DNA from 3 places in the Bradyrhizobium sp. AZCC 2176 genome. Region 1 is predicted to be linked to each of the others. Evidence: predicted binding sites of a transcription regulator. Region 1 holds the regulator's gene; each other region holds the start of a gene.
What was found. Region 1 encodes PhoB, which activates phosphate uptake and scavenging genes when phosphate is short. Its sites were predicted from a motif close to TGTCATNNANCTGTCAT; they were not measured.

Region 1 (7,302 bases):
CCGATTGGAAAGCCAAGGTCGGCTCCGGCACCGCGGTCGAATGGCCGGCCGGCGTTGGCGCCAAGGGCAATGAAGGCGTTGCCGGCAATGTCGGCCAGACCAAGAACGCGATCGGCTACGTCGAATATGCCTACGCCAAGCAGAACAAGCTGACCTATGCGGCGATGATCAACAAGGCCGGCAAGACCGTGCAGCCGACCATCGCAGCGTTCCAGGCGGCCGCCTCCAACGCCGACTGGGCCAAGGCGCCCGGCTATTACGTGATCCTGACCGACCAGCCCGGCGAAGCCTCCTGGCCGATCACGGCGGCGACCTTCATCCTGATGCACAAGGATGCGACCGACAAGGCGGCGTCCCAGGAAGCCATCAAGTTCTTCAAATGGTCGTTCGAGAAGGGCGCCAAGATGGCCGAAGAACTCGACTACATCCCGATGCCGGAATCGGTGGTCAAGCTGATCGAAAAGACCTGGTCGTCAGAGATCAAGAGCTGAGGTCCAAGTACTCTGTGTCCCGGACGCGGTGCAGCGTCTCTTGACGATGCACCGCAGAGCCGGGACCCATTGGGCGACCAATCAAGAAGAAAATAGGCTCCGGAATAGCGGCGCACCGCAAGCGCTGCACCGCATCGGGGGCACGAGACGGATCGAACCGGATCGAGTAAAAGTACAGGGGATTGGCGTGGCAGAAATGGCGGTTGAAAGCGACGTAATGGAAGCTGCCGGACCCTACGATCGCGCACGGGCCCTCAGCGCGTTCAAGCTCGGCGATATCACCTTCTACTGGATCACGCGCGCCTGCGCGATCTCGGTTCTCCTCATCCTCGGCGGCATCATCATCTCGCTGATCGTCGGCGCGTGGCCCGCGATCCGTGAATATGGCGCGGCCTTCCTGTGGACGCAGCGCTGGGCGCCGTCGGCCGATCCGCCGGTACTCGGTGCGCTCGGCCCGATCTACGGCACGCTGGTTACCTCCGTGATCGCGATGATGATCGCCATTCCGGTCGGCCTCGGCATTGCGGTGTTCCTCACCGAAATCTGCCCGATCTGGCTGCGCCGTCCGATCGGCCTTGCCGTCGAGCTGCTCGCCGGCATTCCTTCGATCATCTACGGCATGTGGGGCTTCTTCGTGCTGGGGCCATTCCTGGCCAACACGTTCCAGCCATTCATGATCAGCGTGTTCGACGGCATCCCCGTGCTGGGAACGATCTTCGCAGGTCCTCCCTCCTATCTCAGCCTGTTCAACGCTGCGCTCATTCTCGCGATCATGGTGCTGCCCTTCATCACCGCGATCTCGGTCGATGTGTTCAAGACGGTGCCGCCGGTGCTGAAGGAAGCGGCCTATGGCGTCGGCTGCACCACCTGGGAAGTCGTCCGCAACGTCGTCATTCCCTACACCCGGGTCGGCGTGATCGGCGGCATCATGCTGGCGCTCGGCCGGGCGCTCGGCGAGACCATGGCGGTGACCTTCATCATCGGTAATTCGTTCAAGATCCAGTCCTCGATCTTCGCGCCGGGCACCACGATCTCGGCGGCGATCGCATCCGAATTCGCCGAGAGCGACGGGCTGCACCAGTCGGGCCTGATCCTGCTCGGCCTGCTGCTGTTCATTCTGACGTTCTTCGTTCTCGCTGCCGCGCGGCTGATGCTGATGCGGCTGGAAAAGAAGGCGGGGAACTGACATGAACCCGATCTACGCCGCCCGCCGCCGCAACGACATCATCATCCGCACGCTCTGCGTCGGCGCCGCGCTGTTCGGTGTGACCTGGCTGGCGCTGATCCTGTTCACGCTGTTCTACAACGGCCTTTCCGGCATCAACCTCGCCGTCTTCGCCCAGGATACGCCGCCGCCGGGATCGACCGATGGCGGCCTGCGCAACGCCATCATCGGCTCGATCATGATGACCGTGATCGGGGTCGGCATCGGCGCGCCGCTCGGCCTGTTCGCCGGCACGTATCTCGCCGAATATGGCAAGCACGACAGGCTCACCTCGGTGATCCGCTTTATCAACGACATCCTGTTGAGCGCGCCCTCGATCATCATCGGCCTGTTCATCTATGGCGCGGTCGTCGTGCCGATGCGCGGCTTCTCGGCGATCGCCGGCTGCCTGGCGCTGGCCGTGATCGTGATCCCCGTGGTGGTTCGCACCACCGAGGACATGCTGGGGCTGGTGCCCAATCCCTTGCGCGAGGCGGCATCCGCGCTCGGGCTGCCGCGCTCGCTGGTGATCCGGCGGATCGCCTATCGCGCTGCCCGGTCCGGCCTGATCACCGGCGTCCTGCTCGCCACCGCCCGCGTTGCCGGCGAAACCGCGCCGCTGTTGTTCACCGCGCTGTCGAACCAGTTCTTCAGTCTCGACCTGACCAAGACGATGGCCAACCTCCCGGTCACCATCAACAACTTCGTCCAGAGCCCCTATGCCTACTGGAAGCAACTCGCCTGGGCCGGCGCCCTGTTGATCACGCTCACCGTACTTGCCTTGAATATTGGCGCGCGCATTCTTGGCGCCGAGAGGACATCCAAATGACCGATCTCTCCGTATCCGTGAGCTCAGCGACGGGACCCGTTCCGCAGGTGGCGCTGCCCGAGGCCGCGCCCAAGGTGACCGCCCGCGGCCTGAACTTTTACTATGGCGAGCACCATGCGCTGAAGAACATCAACCTGACGCTCGGCACCCACCGCGTCACCGCCTTCATCGGCCCGTCCGGCTGCGGCAAGTCGACCCTGCTGCGGATCTTCAACCGGATGTACGACCTCTATCCCGGCCAGAAGGCGACCGGCCAGTTGATGCTCGACCAGACCAACATCCTCGACCCCAAGCTCGACCTCAATCTGCTGCGCGCCCGCGTCGGCATGGTGTTCCAGAAGCCGACGCCGTTCCCGATGACGATCTATGAAAACATCGCCTTCGGCATCCGCCTGTATGAAAAGATCTCCAAGTCCGAGATGGACGGCCGCGTCGAAAAGGCGCTGCGCGGCGGCGCGCTGTGGAACGAGGTCAAGGACAAGCTGAATGCCTCGGGCCTGTCGCTGTCCGGCGGCCAGCAGCAGCGGCTCTGCATCGCCCGCACCGTCGCGGTGCGGCCCGAGGTGATCCTGTTCGACGAGCCCTGTTCGGCGCTCGACCCGATCTCGACCGCCAAGATCGAGGAACTGATCCAGGAGCTGGCGGAGGACTACACCATCGCCATCGTCACCCATAACATGCAGCAGGCGGCGCGCGTCTCCGACAAGACCGCCTTCATGTATCTCGGCGAGCTGATCGAGTTCGACGACACCAACAAGATTTTCACCTCGCCGAGCGATCGACGCACCCAGGACTACATCACCGGCCGGTTTGGCTAGCATGATCCGGAAAAGTGGGAACCGGTTTTCCGAAGAGATCATGCTCAAACGAGGAAATAAAATCATGATCCGATTAGAATCGGACCATGATTTGAGGAGATAAGAGATGGCATCCGAGCACACCGCCAAGGCGTTCGACAGCGACCTTCAGGAACTGACCCGTCTCGTCGCCGAGATGGGTGGCCTGTCTGAACGCATGATCACCGAATCCGTCGACGCGCTGGTCCGCCGCGACGTCGCCCTCGGCAAGCGCGTCGTCGCAGCCGACGTCGAGATCGACCGGCTGCAGCATCTGATCGAGGAGCGCGCGGTGCTGACGATTGCGCGGCGCCAGCCGATGGCGATCGACCTGCGCGAAATCGTCGGCGCCATGCGGGTCGCCACCGATCTGGAGCGGATCGGCGACCTCGCCAAGAACATGGGCAAGCGGGTCGCGGCGCTGGAGAACGATTTCCAGCCGCTCAAGCTGATGCGCGGCCTGGAACACATGACCGATCTGGTGCTGTCGCAGGTCAAGTCGGTGCTGGACGCCTATGCGGCGCACGATCTGCCGGCGGCGATGGCGGTGTGGAAGGGCGACGAGGAAGTCGACGCCATCTGCACCTCGCTGTTCCGCGAGCTCCTGACCTATATGATGGAGGATCCGCGCAACATCTCGTTCTGTATTCATTTGATGTTCTGCGCCAAGAACATCGAGCGGATCGGCGACCACGCCACCAACATCGCCGAAACCGTGTTCTACATGATCGAGGGACAGCAGATGCTCGACAAGCGCCCGAAGGGCGACATGACGACGTTCGCCACGACCCTGCCTAATACTTGAGGAAAGCAGAATGAGCGCGCGCATTATGGTGGTCGAGGACGAGGAAGCGCTGACCACGCTGTTGCGCTACAACCTCGACGCAGAAGGTTATGATGTCGAAACCGTCGCCCGCGGCGACGATGCGGATACGCGGCTGAAGGAGCGCGTGCCCGATCTCGTCGTGCTCGACTGGATGCTGCCGGGACTGTCCGGCATCGAGCTGTGCCGCCGACTGCGCGCCCGGCCGGAGACCAAGCAGTTGCCGATCATCATGCTCACGGCACGCGGCGAGGAGAGCGAGCGGGTGCGGGGGCTGGCGACCGGCGCCGACGATTACATCGTCAAGCCGTTCTCGGTGCCGGAGCTTTTGGCGCGGGTGAAGGGCCTGTTGCGGCGGGCAAGCCCCGAGCGGCTCGCCACGGTGCTGACCTATGGCGATATCGAACTGGATCGTGAGAAAAGGCGCGTTGCGCGTTCCGGCCGCCAGATCGATCTCGGCCCGACCGAGTATCGGCTATTGGAATTTTTCCTCGAACATCCCGGCCGCGTCTTCAGCCGCGAGCAGTTGCTCGACAGCGTCTGGGGCCGCGACATCTATATCGACGAGCGCACCGTCGACGTCCATATCGGCCGCCTGCGCAAGCTGCTCAATCCGGGCCGAGAACAGGATCCCATCCGCACTGTGCGCGGCGCGGGTTATGCACTGGACGACCGGTTTGCGAAGGTGGAGCCGTAACGCTCTGCTGGTTGTCTCAGCAAACTCCGGCGTCGTCCCCGCGAACGCGGGGACCCATAACCACAAATCTCGATTGTTGAAACGCGCTGGAGCTCCAGCGAAGCATAACCACTGACATCCGTGGTTATGGGTCCCTGCGGTTCGCAGGGACGACGAACGATTTAGTTCGTAGATCCTCTGGGTGAGTGGGTGGTCGCAAACTCAACTTACCCCCTGACCACCTGCCACCCCATAGGATCTACGACAAACCGTGGCTTACCTTGTCGGCTTCGGCTGCTGCCTCCGCCGGTCGGCAGCCGGCTGATACGCAATCCGCGAGTGATGCGCGCAGTAGGGCAGTCCCGAAAGCGCCTTGCCGCCGCAGAAGAAGAATTCCGGGCTCGAGGGATCGCCGACCGGCCAGTGGCAGGTCGCCTCGTTCAGTTCGAGCAGCGACAGCCGCTGGCTCATCGGCACCACATTGTCGAAGGCGATCGGATCAGGCTCCATCTCGACCTCGAAGGCGTGCGCGAGCGCGGTGTTGCCGCGCGAGACCGGCCGCGACACCCGCATCATCTGCTGGGCCGGGCGTGCCTTGCGCTGCCGCGGGGCGGCCGAGGAGGGGCTCTTGGCACGGCCGGACAGGCCCAGCCGGTGCACTTTGCCGATCACGGCGTTTCGCGTCACATTTCCGAGTTCCGCCGCGATCTGGCTCGCCGATAATCCGGCTTCCCAGAGCTTCTTAAGCTGCTCGACGCGATCGTCTGACCAGGTCAATACCGTCATCGTATTCTTCCCTTCGCATCGCGCCGGCCAATCAGGGGCAGCGCTGGCGACGTCATTCGTCTCAAAAATCCCTGCGGTCAGAATCCCTTAGCCCTCGCCGGGCGCGAAAACCGCGCCCGAACGTTTACGCCGTACAAAATGGACTCCAGGGATCAGAACTGCCGCACGAGATGTCGTACCCGACGGCCCAAAAGCTACAATATGGCGGGACTCGGGCGCAAGAGTCCGGGCCTGCGCGTCCACATGTTCCGACATCTAGGCATTGCACTGCGTGTTTTCCACCACACCGCAATCGTACGGATTTCCTTATCTTGCGGTGCAGGAAAGGCAGCTTCGTGGTGTGTTGACAGCGCCCCCCGCCCACATAGAATACCTCTCCCGTGCCGCCCTTAAGAGGCGGCACGTTTCGTTTTCGCAAGACCGGCTGTTGCCGCCTTCGCGCCAATGCACGCGTGTGCTCCGCGGCAGGTTCAAAAGCAGGTCTCAAACCTTCAGTGAATTGCCATGACCAATAGCGCCACGTCGCATCTGCTCCCCGTCTTCGCCAGGGTCGATCTCGGCTTCGAAAGCGGCGAAGGCTGCTGGCTTACGGCAACCAATGGCGAGCGCTATCTCGACTTCACCTCGGGCGTCGCGGTCAATGCGCTGGGTCACTGCCATCCGCATCTGATCAAGGCGCTGCAGGAACAGTCGACAAAGCTCTGGCACATGTCGAACCTGTTCAGGAGCCCGGATGGCGAGAAGCTCGCCGCGCGGCTCTGTGAGCAGAGCTTTGCCGACCTTGTGTTCTTCTGCAATTCGGGTGCGGAAGCGATGGAAGGCGTGATCAAGGTCGTGCGCCGCTATCAATTCTCCAAGGGACATCCCGAACGCTATCGGCTCATCACCTTCGAGGGCGCGTTCCACGGCCGCACACTCGGCACGCTCGCCGCGACCGGCTCCGCCAAATATCTCGAAGGCTTTGGGCCGCCGATGGACGGTTTTGACCAGGTGCCGCATGGCGATCTCGAAGCGGTGAAGAAAGCGATCGGGCCGCACACCGCGGGCATCCTGATCGAGCCGGTGCAGGGCGAGGGCGGTGTGCGCTCCGCGCCGCAATCTTTCTTCAAGGCGCTGCGCCAGCTCTGCGACGAGCATGGCCTGTTGCTGGCGTTCGACGAGGTGCAGACCGGCATGGGCCGCACCGGCGATCTCTTCGCCTACAAGCGCGTCGGCGTGACGCCGGATGTGATGTCGCTGGCAAAGGCGCTCGGCGGCGGTTTTCCGATCGGCGCGGTGCTGGCGACCGCGGAAGCTGCTTCCGGCATGACGCCCGGCTCGCACGGCTCGACCTTCGGCGGCAATCCGCTGGCGATCGCTTCCGCCAACGCTGTGCTCGACGTGATGCTGAAGCCCGGCTTCTTCGACCACGTACAGAAGATGTCGCTGCTGTTGAAACAGAAACTGGCTTCCGTGGTCGATCGCTATCCCGCCGTGCTTTCGGAAGTGCGCGGTGAGGGGCTGCTGGTCGGCGTCAAGGCTGTGGTGCCATCGGGCGATCTCGTCAATGCATTGCGCGGCGAGAGATTGCTCACCGTCGGCGCCGGCGACAATGTGGTGCGGTTCCTGGCGCCGTTGATCGTGACCGAGGCTGAGATCGACGAGTCCGTCCAGATGC
Region 2 (7,302 bases), 2.0 Mb from region 1:
GCGTCGAGGATTATCTCGATGCGCTGAACTGGGCGAAATCGATCGGCGGCCTGAAAGCCCTGATCGCACGCGCCGACGCCAACACCAAGGTGCTTTCGGACTGGAAGGCGAAGACGCCGTGGATCGATTTCCTGGCAAAGGATGCATCGATCCGTTCCAACACGTCAGTGTGCCTGAAGTTCACAGATCCCGCGATCACCTCGCTGACGGCGGATGCGCAGGCTGAATTCTCCAAGAAGCTGGTCGCTTTGGTGGAGAAGGAAGCCGCCGGTTACGACTTCGCCTATTACCGCGATGCGCCGGCGGGCTTGCGGATCTGGTGCGGCGCCACCGTGGAAGCCGCCGACGTCGCGCTGTTGACGCAGTGGATCGACTGGGCGTTCGCCGAGACCAGGGCCGCGCTGCCGAAGGCGGCCTGATCGTCACCCTCCCCTGGAGGGGGAGGGCCGACGCACCCGAAGGGTGCGTCGGGGTGGGGTGATCTCTCCGCACCCGACGCACGCAGAGTTCGCATCGACAGTTTCATCCCACCCCGGCGCTGCGCGCCGACCCTCCCCTCCGGGGGAGGATGAAGGAAACATTCCAATGTCCAAACCCAAAGTTCTCATTTCCGACGCGCTTTCTCCCGCCGCCGTGCAGATCTTCAGGGATCGTGGCGTCGAGGTCGACTTCCAGCCCAATCTCGGCAAGGACAAGGACAAGCTCGCCGAGATCATCGGCAATTACGACGGTCTTGCGATCCGCTCCGCTACGAAAGCCACCGCCAAGATCATCGACAAGGCCAAGAACCTGAAGGTGATCGGCCGCGCCGGCATCGGCGTCGACAATGTCGAGATCCCGGCGGCTACCGCCAAGGGCATCATCGTGATGAACACGCCGTTCGGCAATTCGATCACGACCGCCGAACATGCCATTACCTTGATGCTGGCGCTGGCGCGTGAAATTCCGCAGGCCGACGCCTCGACCCAGGCCGGCAAGTGGGAGAAGAACCGCTTCATGGGCGTCGAGATCACCGGCAAGACGCTGGGCGTGGTCGGTTGCGGCAATATCGGCTCGATCGTCGCCGACCGCGCGCTCGGCCTGAAAATGAAGGTGGTGGCGTTCGATCCGTTCCTGTCGCCGGAGCGCGCCAAGGATATCGGCGTCGAGAAGGTCGAGCTCGACGAACTGCTGAGGCGCGCCGATTTCATCACGCTGCACACGCCGCTGACCGAGAAGACAAAGAACATCATCGACGCGGCGGCGCTCGCCAAGATGAAGAAGGGCGTGCGCATCGTCAACTGCGCGCGCGGCGGCCTGGTCGACGAGCAGGCGTTGCTCGATGCGCTGAACTCCAAGCACGTCGCGGGCGCCGCCTTCGACGTGTTCGTCGAGGAGCCCGCCACCAAGAACGTGCTGTTCGGCCATCCCAACGTGATCTGCACGCCGCATCTCGGCGCCTCCACCACGGAAGCGCAGGAGAACGTCGCGCTGCAGGTCGCCGAGCAGATGTCGGATTATCTCCTGACCGGCGCGATCTCGAACGCGGTGAATTTTCCATCGATCACCGCGGAAGAGGCGCCGAAGCTGAAGCCGTTCATCGAGCTCGCCGAAAAGCTCGGCTCGTTCGCAGGTCAGCTCACCGAGAGCGGGATTTTGAAGGTCCAGATCACCTATGAGGGACACGTCGCCGAGATGAAGATCAAGGCGATCACGTCGGCGGTGCTGTCGGGCCTGCTGCGGCCGATGCTGGGCGAAGTCAACGTGGTCTCCGCGCCGGTCGTTGCGAAAGAGCGCGGCATGGTGGTGGACGAGATCGTGCGCGCGGCGCAGAGCGATTATGAAAGCCTGATCACCGTGACCGTCACCACCGAACGGCAGGAACGCTCGGTGTCCGGCACCGTCTATCACGACGGCAAGCCGCGGCTGGTCGACATCAAGGGCATCCGGGTCGACGCCGAGTTCGGCAAGTCGATGATCTACGTCACCAACGAGGACAAGCCCGGCTTCATCGGCAGCTTCGCCGGCTTGCTCGGCGACGCCAAGATCAACATCGCCACCTTCCATCTCGGCCGCGTCAAGCAGGGCGGCGATGCCATCGCGCTGGTCGAGATCGACGGCCCCGTGCCGCCAGATGTGCTGGCCAAGGTACAGAAGCTGCCTCAGGTGAAGCAGGCCAAGGCGCTGGCGTTCTAAGCGACGCCGTCTTCGAGGCGCTTTCGGCAGAGGAAGGTGCCTTATGCTTTCGCCGCGTCACGTCGCGGCGAAAGCACGTGGAAATCCCGATCGAACCAGTTTCTCCCTCGCTGCGTCTCATGACCGGGAGTGGTGGGCGTAGTTGCGCGTTGCCATCAGGCGAGCGGTTCAGGAGGGTATCCATGCGATTGATTACGAACTGCTTTTTAACGACGAGCCTCGTCGTGTTCACGGTGCTTGCCGCCGGCGAGACGTGGGCGGTTGACGTGGCCGCCAGCTCGGCGGTCGATGCCGTCACCGTCTATCCCGACGGCGCCAGCGTCACGCGGATCGTCTCGCTCGATCTGCCGGCGGGCGAGAATTCGGCCGTTCTGAAGGATTTTCCGCTCACGCTGGATCCGTCATCGCTCCGGGTCGAGGGCGAGGCGGGCGCGAAACTCACGATCGGCGCGATCGACGCAAAGCCGCCGCGCGCGGCGCCGCCGGTCAATCTGCCCGAGCTCGACAAGCACATCGAGGCGCTGAAGGACGAACGCGCCAATCTGCAGGGCGCGATCGATGCGGCGACTGCCCGGCGCAAATTTGCCGAGCGCTTTGCGGATACCTCGCCGGCCGGAATCGGCGACAAGGGCGAGGCGCGGCCGATTGCCGAATGGCGTGCGGCTTTTGCCGTGGTCGGCGAGGAAATCGCCAGCGCCGACACTGCCATTCGCGATGCCGTGCGCAAGCAGCGCGAACTCGACCGCCAAATCGCGCGCCTCGAACAGGACCGGGCGCAGAAGCCGCCAAGCAAGCTGGAAGTTAAGATCGAACTCGCCGCCGCGGCCGCGACCAAAGCGACATTGCGGGTCACCTATGCCGTGCGCAACGCGCGCTGGATACCGCTCTACGATGCCCGCCTCGACACCGGCGCCAAGGACCGCAAGCCCGCGCTCGAGCTGGTGCGCCGCGCCGAAATCACCCAGGCCACCGGCGAGGACTGGTCCAACGTCGCGCTCAGCGTCTCGACCGTGCGCACCGCGCGCGGCGGCAGCGCACCCGATCTCAATTCGCTGATTGTGCAATATCCGCAACCGCCGCGTCCTGCCCAGTCGGCCAGCGGCGGCTTGATGGATAATGCGAAGCCGTTGCTGCGCGCAGCGCCGGCGCCCCAGGTGGCGGAGGCGCTCTCCGGGAGGGCCGACGAGCAACAGGCCACGGCTGATGTCAGCGGCTTCCAGGTAGTGTTCAAAATTCCGGGCCGCGTCAGCCTCAGTGCGAGCGAAGGCGCCAAGAGCCTGCGTGTTTCCACTGCCACCATCGCCCCCGATATCGCGGTCCGCGCGGCGCCGGTGCTGAATCCGACGGCGTTCCTCGAAGCGAGCTTCAAGCAGAACGAGGACGCGCCGCTGTTGCCGGGCCGGGTAGCGATCTACCGCGACGGCGCCTTCGTCGGCCGCGGGCAGATGGCCGCCGCCAACAAGGACGAGACCGTGCGGCTCGGCTTCGGCGCCGACGACAAGGTCAAGATCGAACGCGCCGTTCTCAAGCGCAACGAGGGATCGGCCGGCCTGATCGTGACGACGTCGAAGACCGACGAGCGCGCGTTCAAGACCAATGTGCGCAACGGCCATGATTTCCCGATCCGGATCGCGATCGAGGATCAGTTGCCGGTCAGCGAGAACGAGGAAATCCAGGTCGAAATGCTGTCGTCCACGACGCCGCCGACCGCGAGCAACCTCCGCGACAAACGCGGCGTGCTGGAATGGGCGTTCGAGGCCAAGGCGGGCGAGGTCAGGGACATCAACTTCGCTTGGCGAATCCGCTGGCCCAAGGACAAGGGCGTCGTGATGGTACCGGCGGGCTAGCAGCGGCGAGGCTACAGGTGACGCACAGTCGGCTCTCCCTCTCCCCGTTCTTCACGGGGAGAGGGAGCTAACCGGCGTCACTTCGCCTTCAGAAACTCCCCGACTTCCAGCAGCACGAACTCGTTGTCGTCCGCCTTGTTGGGATCGCGGCTCGAGGAGAACGGCAGGTTGTTGTCGTTGCCGACGATGATATGGGTGTCGTCGACGCGGTCGACGTTCTCGATGGTGAAGAACGGGAAGGTCAGCACGCCGTCGTTGAGCGGCTTGCGGGCCTTCTTGTCGGGATCCTTGATCTTCATCAGATCGATATAGGCGATCTTGCGCACCGGCTTGCCGACATTGGCCTCGGAGAGCTCGACCTTGTAGACGCGCTTGAATTTTGCAAGGTCCGGAAAGCAGTTCTCGCCACGCTGGCCGGCCGCGCAGGCCTTGTCGGCGGTGCCTTCGCCATTGTCGCGCTCGATGATCAGGCCGCTTGACGCGTCGATCATGTTGAAGTCGCCGATGGCGTGGCCGTTCTGCTCGAACACATAGTGCCAGTAGCGGCCGGTGAATTTTTCGGTGGCAACATCAAATTCGAGGATTCGGGAGGCTTCCTTGCCATCGACCTTTTCAAAATCCTTCTTCTCGGCGTCCCACAGCGGGCCTTCCAGCAGGCCGTACAGGAACTTGCCGTCCTTCGAGGCGGCAAAGCCTTCATAGCCCTTGGAGCGGCGCAGATTGACCGTGGTGTAGCTGGCGCCAGGTGCGCCCGGCGACTGCACCGACCAATGGTCGGGCGAGCGCACCGGCTTGCCGTCGGCAGGGGTTTCGAAGACGGCCAAGATCTTGCCCATCCTGTCGGCCTTCAGCACGTAGGGGCCGAACTCGTCGCCGATCCAGAAGGTGTCGCCGATGATCTGAAAACCTTCGGTGTCGAAGTCGGCGCCGGTGAGATAACGTTTTGCGGTGTCCTCATGCAGGATGCGGAACGGCACCTTCCTGTCGAGATCGTGCAGGAAGATGGTTTCCTGCCGCTCGATCTTGCCGCTCGCCCAGTCGATCTTGTGGCGGTTGAGATACAGCATCGAATCCGCCGAGTTGTAGCGCGAGCCCATGCCATTGTCGGTGAGCACCCAGAACGAACCGTCCGCCATCATCTTGATGCCGGAATGGCCCTGCAGCGGCTGGCCCTTGAACGGCAGCGACACACCGGTGGGGCGCTCGTAGGATTTTCCCATCACGGTGCCGACGGCGTCGACGCGGCGGCCAGTGGTGTACTTGCCCGCGGTCTTGAGATCGTCAGGCGCGTCCGTGGGCGCGTCGATGAAGGTCTGCGCCGGCAGCACGGCGTGCCCCTTCAGCGTGACGGGAAACTCGCCTTCGCCCTGCGCAAATGCAGCACTGGCCAGAAAGACGGACGCGACGGAGCAGAGCAATGACACGCGCATGGCGGATCTCCTGTGAATGACGATGCGGAGTGTCTTGCGGAGCGGCCGTTACAATTGGCTGACAGTTTTGTGAAAAGCCTGTAACGCCGTTGGATAAGCCTTGCGGCGTTATGCCGTCATAGCGTTTCCCAGCGAAGTGGGCCCCGGTTCGCGTCAAGAAAACGCGTCAAAACAAAAACCTAGAGCCCGGTTCTGATTCAATCAGAAGCGGGCTCTAGGGCGGGCCTGCCGGCCGCATGGTTTGCGGCAGCAGGAACGGCACGCCTTGATCGGTATAGTCGATCGTGACGTCGACCTCGAAAATCCGGCGGATGGTCTCGGCCGTGATCGCGTCAGCGCGGCCACCGTCGACGGCGAGCCGGCCGCGGTGCAGCAGCACGATCCGGTCGGCGAAGCGCATCGCCAGATTAAGGTCGTGCAGCACGGCGATCACGGCCGTGCCGTTCTGGGCGCGCCGCCGCGCCGTTTCCACCAGGTCGATCTGGTGGCGCATGTCGAGGCTGGAGGTCGGCTCGTCCAGCAGCAGAAGCCCCGGGCCGTGCTGCTCTTCGCCGCAGGCGAGTTGCACCAGCACGCGGGCAAAATGCGCGCGCTGCTGCTCGCCGCCGGATAGCGTCGGCAATTGCCGGTGAACGAAATGCGCGAGATCGACCTCGCCGAGCGCCGCATCGACCAGCCGCTGCGCGGCGGCGCGGCCGCTATCGCCCGCGCCCATATGGACGATTTCCTCGACCGTGAACGGGAAGGTGACGTTGACATGCTGCGACAGCATCGCGCGGTGATGGGCGAGAAGGCGCGGCGCGTAGCGGTGGATGTCGCGCTGTTTCAGCCTGATCTGGCCGCGCGTCGGGCGGAGATCGCCGGACAGCATCCGCAGCAGCGTCGATTTGCCGGCGCCGTTGGGGCCGACGATCGCGACCATCTCGCCGGCTTTGATGCGCAGATCGATCGCATCGACCAGCGTGGCGCCGCCGACCACCATCGAGATCGCTTGCGCCTCGAGGATGGCGCTCATAGCGAAACCAGCCCGCGTTGGCGGAGCAGCATCCCTAAGAAGAACGGCGCGCCGATCGCCGCGGTCAGGATGCCGATCGGCATTTCAGCAGGCGCAACGATGGTGCGGGCCAGCGTGTCGGCGCCCACCAGCAGCACCGCACCCAATAGCATCGATGCAGGCAGCAGCAGCCGGTGCGCCGGCCCGATTACCAGCCGCAACAGATGCGGCACCACGATGCCGACAAAGCCGACCACACCGCAGACCGAAACCGCTACCCCCGTCATCGCCGACACCAGCACGATCGAAATCCGCTTCAGCCGTTCGACGTCAACACCGCTGTGGAACGCCTCGGCCTCGCCGAGCACCAGGACATCGAGCCCGCGCGCGATCGAGACGCAGGCGATCGCAGCCAAGCCCAGCACCGGCGCCAGCGTGGCGAGCTTGGGCCAGGTCGCGCCGCTCAGCGAGCCCAGCATCCAGAACGTGATGTCGCGCAACTGGCGATCATCGGCGATAAACACGAGTAACCCGACGCCGGCATTGGCGATGGCGGCAATCGCAATGCCGGCCAGCAGGAAAATCGCGATCGACGTCCGCCCCGAGCGGCTCGCGATCGAATAGAGGATGATTGTCGTCACCAGCGAGCCTGCGAAGGCCGCGATCGGCAGCAACTGATGCTGCATGAAGCGGAGGCTCTGGCCGATCTGGCTGTCGGTGAACACGATCGCGGCCGCTGCTGCCAGCGCGCCGCCGGAGGAAACGCCGACCAGCGCGGGGTCGGCCAGTGGGTTGCGAAACAGCCCCTGCATGATGGCGCCCGATGCGGCGAGCAGGGCGCCGACCATCGCCGCCG
Region 3 (7,302 bases), 4.6 Mb from region 1:
GAACAGAATTTCCGCTTCGCCTCGACGGTGGCCGACCGCTACTACATCGTCGAGCACGGCAAGGTCATCGACGGGTTTGCGAATTCGGAGTTGTCGGCCAACATGGACAAGCTCCACACCTATCTCGGCGTTTAATCGGTACTATGGCTGCACTCTTGATTAATGGAGATACTATGAAACTTCGAATTTCAGCTCTCTTCCTCGGCACGGCGCTCGCGCTTGCCGCAGGCGGCGCCATGGCGCAGGACAAGACCGTCAAGATCGGCGTGCTCACCGACAATTCCGGACTTTACTCCGACCTCGGCGGCGCCGGCTCCACGCTTGCCGCTCAGATGGCGGTCGAGGATTCCGGGCTGGCGGCCAAGGGCTGGAAAATCGACATCGTTTCCGCCGACCACCAGAACAAGCCCGACATCGGTACCACCATCGCGCGCCAATGGATCGACGTCGAGAAGGTCGACATCTTCGTGGACGTGCTGAACTCCGGCGTTGCGCTGGCGGTCAACAATCTGGTGAAGGAAAAGAACTCCATCATGATCAACACCGGCGCGGCGACGTCGGACCTTACCAATGCCCAGTGTTCGCCGAACACGATCCACTGGGTCTATGACACCTACATGCTCGCCAACAGCACCGGGCAGGCGCTGGTGAAAGCCGGTGGCGACACCTGGTACTTCCTGACCGCGGACTACGCGTTCGGCCACGCGCTGGAACGCGACACCGCCGCAGTCGTGGTTAAATCGGGCGGCAAGGTCATCGGCACCGTCAGGCATCCCCTGAATTCGTCGGACTTCTCCTCGTTCCTGCTTCAGGCGCAGGCCTCCAAGGCCAAGATCGTCGGCATGGCCAATGCCGGCGGCGACACGACCAATACGATCAAGCAGGCCGCGGAGTTCGGGATCGTCTCGGGTGGCCAGAAGCTCGCCGGGCTGTTGCTGTTCATTAACGACGTCCATTCCCTCGGGCTGAAGGTGGCGCAGGGCCTGAACTTCACCGAAACCTTCTACTGGGACCTGAACGACGGCACCCGCGCGTTTTCCAAGCGCTTCTCCGAGCGCATGAAGAACAAGGCGATGCCGTCGATGGTGCAGGCCGGCGTGTATTCGGGCCTGATCCACTATTTCAAGACGATCGACGCGATGGGCGGCAATCCGCATGACGGCGTCAAGGTGGTCGCGAAAATGAAGGAGGCGCCGACCGACGATCCGCTGTTCGGCAAGGGCACGATCCGCGCCGACGGCCGCAAGCTTCATCCGGCCTACCTGTTCGAGGTCAAGAAGCCTTCCGAATCCAAGGGGCCGTGGGACTATTACAAGCTGGTCGGAACCACCCCGGGCGATCAGGCCTTCCGGCCGCTTTCGGAAAGCGCGTGTCCGCTAGTAAAGAAGTAACAAAGCGGCCCGCCGGCAGCGCGCCGGTGGGCCGTCTCTCGCGTCCCAACGCGATTCCGCGTCCTAAACGAGATTGAGTGCGAACCCGATGCAAGCTCTATACGCCCAGCTTTTGGTGGGACTGATCAACGGATCGTTCTACGCGCTGCTCAGTCTCGGGCTCGCCGTGATCTTCGGTATGCTCAACATCATCAATTTTGCCCATGGCGCGCTCTACATGATGGGCGCGTTCTGCGCGTATTTCCTGTTGAACATCACCGGCATCGGCTATTGGCCGGCGCTGATCATCGCACCCATCGTCGTCGGCATATTCGGCATGATCCTGGAACGGACCATGCTGCAATGGCTCGCCGGCCTCGATCACCTCTACGGGCTGCTGCTCACCTTCGGCATCGCGCTGATCGTGCAGGGCGTGTTCCAGAATTATTTCGGCTCTTCCGGCCTGCCTTACGCGATCCCGGATGAGCTGAAGGGCGGCATGAATCTCGGCTTCATGTTCCTGCCGATCTATCGCGGCTGGGTGGTTGTCTTCTCGCTCGTGGTCTGCATCGCGACCTGGTACCTGATCGAAAAGACGCGGCTTGGCGCCAATCTGCGCGCCGCGACCGAAAATCCGACGCTGGTGCGCGCGTTCGGCATCAATGTGCCCAGGATGATTACGCTGACCTACGGGCTCGGCGTTGGACTTGCCGCGCTGGCCGGCGTGCTGTCCGCGCCGATCAACCAGGTGCGGCCGCTGATGGGCGCCGACCTGATCATCGTCGTGTTCGCGGTGGTGGTGATCGGCGGCATGGGCTCGATCATGGGATCGATCATCACCGGCTTTGCGCTCGGCGTGATCGAGGGACTGACCAAGTATTTTTATCCCGAGGCTTCCAACACCGTGGTGTTCGTTCTGATGGTGCTGGTGTTGCTGGTGAAGCCAACGGGACTGACCGGACGGGCAGCCTGACATGAGCGCATTGACTGACGATTCACTGCCGGTAACGCCGCGCGCGATGCGCGACGAGATGATTGTGTTCGCCGCGATGGCGGTACTGCTGGGCCTCGTGCCCATGACCGGCATCTACCCGTTCTTCGTGATGCAGGCGCTGTGCTTTGCGCTGCTTGCCTGCGCGTTCAACCTGCTGATCGGCTATGGCGGCCTGCTGTCATTCGGCCACGCGATGTTCCTGGGGACTGCGGGCTACTGCTCGGCGCACGCGCTGAAGGTCTGGGGACTGTCGCCGGAGCTCGGAATTCTGGTCGGCGTCGCCGGCGCTGCCGCGCTCTCCGTTGTCACCGGTTTCATCTCCATTCGCCGGCAGGGCATCTACTTCTCGATGATCACGCTGGCGCTGTCGCAGCTCCTGTACTTCATCTACCTGCAGGCGCCGTTCACCCATGGCGAAGACGGTATCCAGGGTATCCCGCAGGGCTATCTGTTCGGGATCTTCAATCTCGCCAAGCCGACGGTGCTTTATTACGTCGTGCTGGCCGGCTTCCTCGGCGGCTTCCTGCTGATCTACCGCACCATTAACTCGCCATTCGGCGAGGTCCTGAAGGCGATCCGCGAGAACGAGCCGCGCGCGATCTCGCTGGGCTACAAGACCGACCAGTACAAGCTGCTCGCCTTCATCCTCTCGGGTACGATCGCGGGCTTTGCCGGTTCGCTGAAGGTATTCGTCGCCCAGAACGCCTCGCTCACCGACGTGCACTGGACGATGTCGGGTGAAATCGTGCTGATGACGCTGGTCGGCGGCCTCGGGACCATCTTCGGCCCGGTCGTCGGCGCCTTTGTCATTATCGCCATGCAGCAATATCTGGCCGGGTTCGGCCAATGGGTGACGGTGATCCAGGGCGTCATTTTCGTGGCCTGCGTGCTGACCTTCCGCCGCGGCGTGATCGGCGAGATCGCGCATTATTTCCGCCGATCCCTGTAAAACGGCCGGTTTTCGGCGCCACAAAGCGGTGGATGACCCGGGTCACGGGTCCCGCCGTCGCGCGCTTTTCCCTCGAATGGTCTATGACAGCTTCGTGACAGGCCGCCTGGGCGGCCGTTTCTGAACGACGGAAAAATGCCCATGCTGCGCTGGTTTCGTGCCTTTTTGCCCAAGGAGGAGCGGTTTTTTGACCTGTTTGCCCGGCATGCCCAGACGGTCGTGCAGGGCGCCCTGGCGTTGCAGGACATGCTGCGCGGCGGCGAGGAGACGCCGGTCTTCTGCCAGCGCGTCAATCAGTTCGAAAACGACGCCGATGGCATCACCCGCGAGGTACTGACCGCGGTCCGCCGCACCTTCATCACCCCGTTCGACCGCGGCGACATCAAGAACCTGATCACGTCGATGGATGACGCCATTGACCAGATGCAGCAGACCGCAAAGGCGGTCGTGCTGTTCGAAGTCCGAACGTTCGAACCTCCGATGCGTGAAATAGCCACGCTATTGGTCGAATGCGCCAATCTCGTCAGCCGTGCACTCCCGCTGATGCAGTCGATCGGCAACAACGTCGCGATGTTGACCGCCATCACCGAGGAAATCGGAAAGCTGGAAGGCCGTATCGACGATCTCCACGATATCGGATTGAAGGAACTGTTTCTCAAGCACCGAAGCGGTAACTCGATGGACTTCATCGTGGGCGCCGAAATCTACAAGCATCTTGAGAAAGTGTCCGACCGCTTCGACGACGTCGCCAACGAAATCAACTCGATCGTGATCGAACAGGTATAGGGCAGGGCCAATCCAGTGGACGCCACGCTCGGTCTGCCGATTCTGATCTTTCTGATCGCGGTCGCACTGCTGTTCGACTTCCTGAACGGATTGCATGACGCTGCCAATTCGATCGCCACGATCGTTTCGACCCGCGTGCTGCGGCCGCAATACGCGGTGATCTGGGCGGCTTTCTTCAACTTCATCGCCTTTCTCGTCTTTGGGACGCATGTCGCCGATACGATCGGCAAGGGAATCATCGAACCGGATGTCGTCGATGCAGCCGTGATCTTCGCTGCGCTGATCGGTGCCATCGTCTGGAACCTGATGACTTGGGCGCTCGGCATTCCATCCTCGAGCTCGCACGCATTGATCGGCGGGCTGGTCGGCGCGGGGATGGCCAAGGCCGGGATATCAGCGGCGGTCTGGAGCGGTCTGTCGAAAACGCTGCTGGCGATCGTGCTGTCGCCGCTGGTCGGGTTTCTGCTGGCGCTGGTGCTGGTTGCGATCGTGTCCTGGCTGTCGGTGCGCTCGACGCCGTTTGCGGTCGATCGCGCCTTCCGCATCCTGCAATTCGTCTCGGCGTCGCTCTATTCGCTCGGCCATGGCGGCAACGACGCGCAAAAGACCATGGGCATCATCGCGGTGCTTTTGTATTCGCAGGGGCACCTCGGGGCGGATTTCGCCATCCCGTTCTGGGTCGTGATTTCCTGCCAGGCGGCCATGGGGCTCGGCACGCTGATGGGGGGCTGGCGAATCGTACGCACCATGGGGCTGCGGATCACCAAGCTGACGCCGATGCAGGGCTTTTGTGCTGAAACCGGCGGGGCCGCGACCCTGTTCATGGCGACCTATCTCGGGGTTCCCGTATCCACCACCCACACCATTACCGGCTCCATCGTCGGCGTCGGCGCGGCGCGGCGGGTCTCGGCGGTGCGCTGGAATGTGGCGAGCTCGATCGTCTACGCCTGGGTGATCACCATTCCGGCTTCCGCGATGGTGGCGGCGCTGACCTATTGGGCCGTCTTGCTGCTACGCTGATCCGGTGACGAGTTTGAGCCCGACAATGCCGGCCACGATCAGTCCGATGCAGGCGAGGCGGGCGGCGGTGGCAGGCTCGCCGAACAGCGCGATGCCCAGGATTGCCGTTCCGACCGCGCCGATGCCGGTCCACACCGCATAGGCGGTTCCGATTGGCAGCGCTCTCAAGGCAAGACCGAGCAGCAGGATGCTGCCGGCCATGCAGCCGAGCGTCAGGACGGACGGAATAAGCCGCGTGAAACCTTCAGTATATTTGAGGCCGATCGCCCAGCCGATTTCCATGAGGCCGGCGACGAACAACACGATCCAGGCCATCACGACCCTCCGAACCAGGCAGGGCCGTCCCCGCGGATGAGCTGTGAAATTGGAAGGCCGTCCTTCCGCTGCCGATATGGGTCTGGCCAACAGCCTCCGCAACCACCAAATGAGGCTTGATTAGCCCGGTTTTCCCTGCCAAACGCTCGAGCCTCATGTCCGACATTGCCGTTTCCGCCGAATCGTCGTCCCGCTCGCCGCTCTCAGATGAGGTGGCGCGGCGGCGCACGTTTGCGATCATCTCCCATCCGGACGCCGGCAAGACCACGCTGACCGAAAAACTTCTGCTGTTCGGCGGCGCCATCAATCTGGCGGGACAGGTCAAGGCCAAGGGCGAGCGGCGCAATACCCGTTCCGACTGGATGAAGATCGAGCGCGAGCGCGGCATCTCGGTCGTGACCTCGGTGATGACGTTCGAATTCCAGGACCTTGTCTTCAACCTGCTGGATACGCCGGGCCACGAGGACTTTTCCGAAGACACCTACCGGACGCTGACCGCGGTCGATTCCGCCGTGATGGTGATCGACGCCGCCAAGGGCATCGAGGCGCGGACGCGAAAGCTGTTCGAGGTGTGCCGGCTGCGCGACATTCCGATCATCACCTTCATCAACAAGATGGACCGCGAGAGCCGCGATACGTTCGAACTGCTGGACGAGATCGAAAAGACGCTGGCGCTCGATACGACGCCGATGACCTGGCCGGTCGGCCGCGGCCGCGATTTCCTCGGCACCTATGACGTCGTCAATGGCGGCGTGCGCCTGCTCGAAGGCGGCGGCGCCAAGACCGGCGCGACCGAGCAGATCGACATCGCCGATCTCGCCGGCCGCAACGCCAATCTCGACGTCGGCGAGGTCAAGGATGAACTCGCGCTGGTCTCGGAAGCCTGCAAGCCGTTCGAACTGGAGGCATTTCGCGAAGGCCATCTGACGCCGGTCTATTTCGGCAGCGCGCTGCGTAATTTCGGCGTCGGCGACCTGCTGGAAGGACTCGGCAGGTTTGCGCCTGCGCCGCGCGCGCAGGACAGCAATTTGCGCAAGGTCGAGGCGGCCGAGCCGCGCATGAGCGCCTTCGTGTTCAAGATCCAGGCCAACATGGATCCGAACCACCGTGACCGCATCGCCTTCGCGCGGCTGTGCTCCGGCAAGCTCAGCCGCGGCATGAAGGCGAAACTGGTGCGGACCGGCAAGAACATGAGCCTGTCGAGCCCGCAGTTCTTCTTCGCCCAAGACCGTTCGGTAGCCGACGAAGCCTTTGCCGGCGATGTCGTCGGCATTCCGAACCATGGCACCTTGCGTATCGGAGATACGCTGACGGAAGGCGAAGACATCACCTTCGTAGGCGTTCCGAGCTTTGCGCCGGAAATCGTCCGCCGTGTGCGGCTGACGGATGCGATGAAGGCCAAGAAGCTGAAAGAGGCGCTGCAGCAGATGTCGGAAGAGGGCGTGGTGCAGGTATTCCGGCCGCGCGACGGTGCACCGGCGCTGGTCGGCGTCGTCGGCCCGCTGCAGCTCGACGTGCTGAAAGCGCGGCTCGACGCTGAATATTCGCTGCCGGTGGAATTCGAGGTCTCGGAGTTCCAGCTCGCGCGCTGGGTCTCGTCCGACGACCGCAAGAAGTTAGAGGCCTTCATCGCCGCCAACGGCTCGGGCATCGCCGATGACGTCGACGGCGACCCCGTGTTCATGGCCAAGAACGAATTTTATCTCGGCTATACCCGCGAACGAGCCGAGGGGATCAATTTTTCCAACGTCAAGGACGTGAAGAAGAAGGCGTAAGGCGGCCACGCTTCTTACGCCGATCTCCACTGTCGTACTCCGCGAAAGCGGGGGACTCAGTACGCCGCGGCCTATCCGTCAATCACCCACCGT

Region 2: the regulator PhoB is predicted to act here: its motif matches at 5,500-5,516, upstream of V1288_RS17875 (esterase-like activity of phytase family protein).
Region 3: the regulator PhoB is predicted to act here: its motif matches at 3,397-3,413, upstream of V1288_RS30245 (DUF47 domain-containing protein).

What each region holds. Positions count from the first base shown of each region.
Region 1 is NZ_JAZHRX010000001.1:1,808,175-1,815,476, reverse strand. Features, by position in the region: gene pstS (phosphate ABC transporter substrate-binding protein PstS) at 1-491, shown strand, start outside; gene pstC (phosphate ABC transporter permease subunit PstC) at 679-1,677, shown strand; gene pstA (phosphate ABC transporter permease PstA) at 1,679-2,524, shown strand; gene pstB (phosphate ABC transporter ATP-binding protein PstB) at 2,521-3,342, shown strand; gene phoU (phosphate signaling complex protein PhoU) at 3,449-4,165, shown strand; gene phoB (phosphate regulon transcriptional regulator PhoB) at 4,176-4,880, shown strand; gene V1288_RS08260 (GcrA family cell cycle regulator) at 5,136-5,645, opposite strand; gene V1288_RS08255 (aspartate aminotransferase family protein) at 6,150-7,302, shown strand, end outside.
Region 2 is NZ_JAZHRX010000001.1:3,822,240-3,829,541, forward strand. Features, by position in the region: gene V1288_RS17860 (phosphoserine transaminase) at 1-419, shown strand, start outside; gene serA (phosphoglycerate dehydrogenase) at 586-2,175, shown strand; gene V1288_RS17870 (mucoidy inhibitor MuiA family protein) at 2,358-4,022, shown strand; gene V1288_RS17875 (esterase-like activity of phytase family protein) at 4,100-5,452, opposite strand; gene V1288_RS17880 (heme ABC transporter ATP-binding protein) at 5,667-6,467, opposite strand; gene V1288_RS17885 (FecCD family ABC transporter permease) at 6,464-7,302, opposite strand, start outside.
Region 3 is NZ_JAZHRX010000001.1:6,384,993-6,392,294, reverse strand. Features, by position in the region: gene V1288_RS30265 (ABC transporter ATP-binding protein) at 1-135, shown strand, start outside; gene V1288_RS30260 (ABC transporter substrate-binding protein) at 174-1,391, shown strand; gene V1288_RS30255 (branched-chain amino acid ABC transporter permease) at 1,480-2,343, shown strand; gene V1288_RS30250 (branched-chain amino acid ABC transporter permease) at 2,345-3,313, shown strand; gene V1288_RS30245 (DUF47 domain-containing protein) at 3,455-4,099, shown strand; gene V1288_RS30240 (inorganic phosphate transporter) at 4,115-5,119, shown strand; gene sugE (quaternary ammonium compound efflux SMR transporter SugE) at 5,111-5,434, opposite strand; gene V1288_RS30230 (peptide chain release factor 3) at 5,590-7,209, shown strand.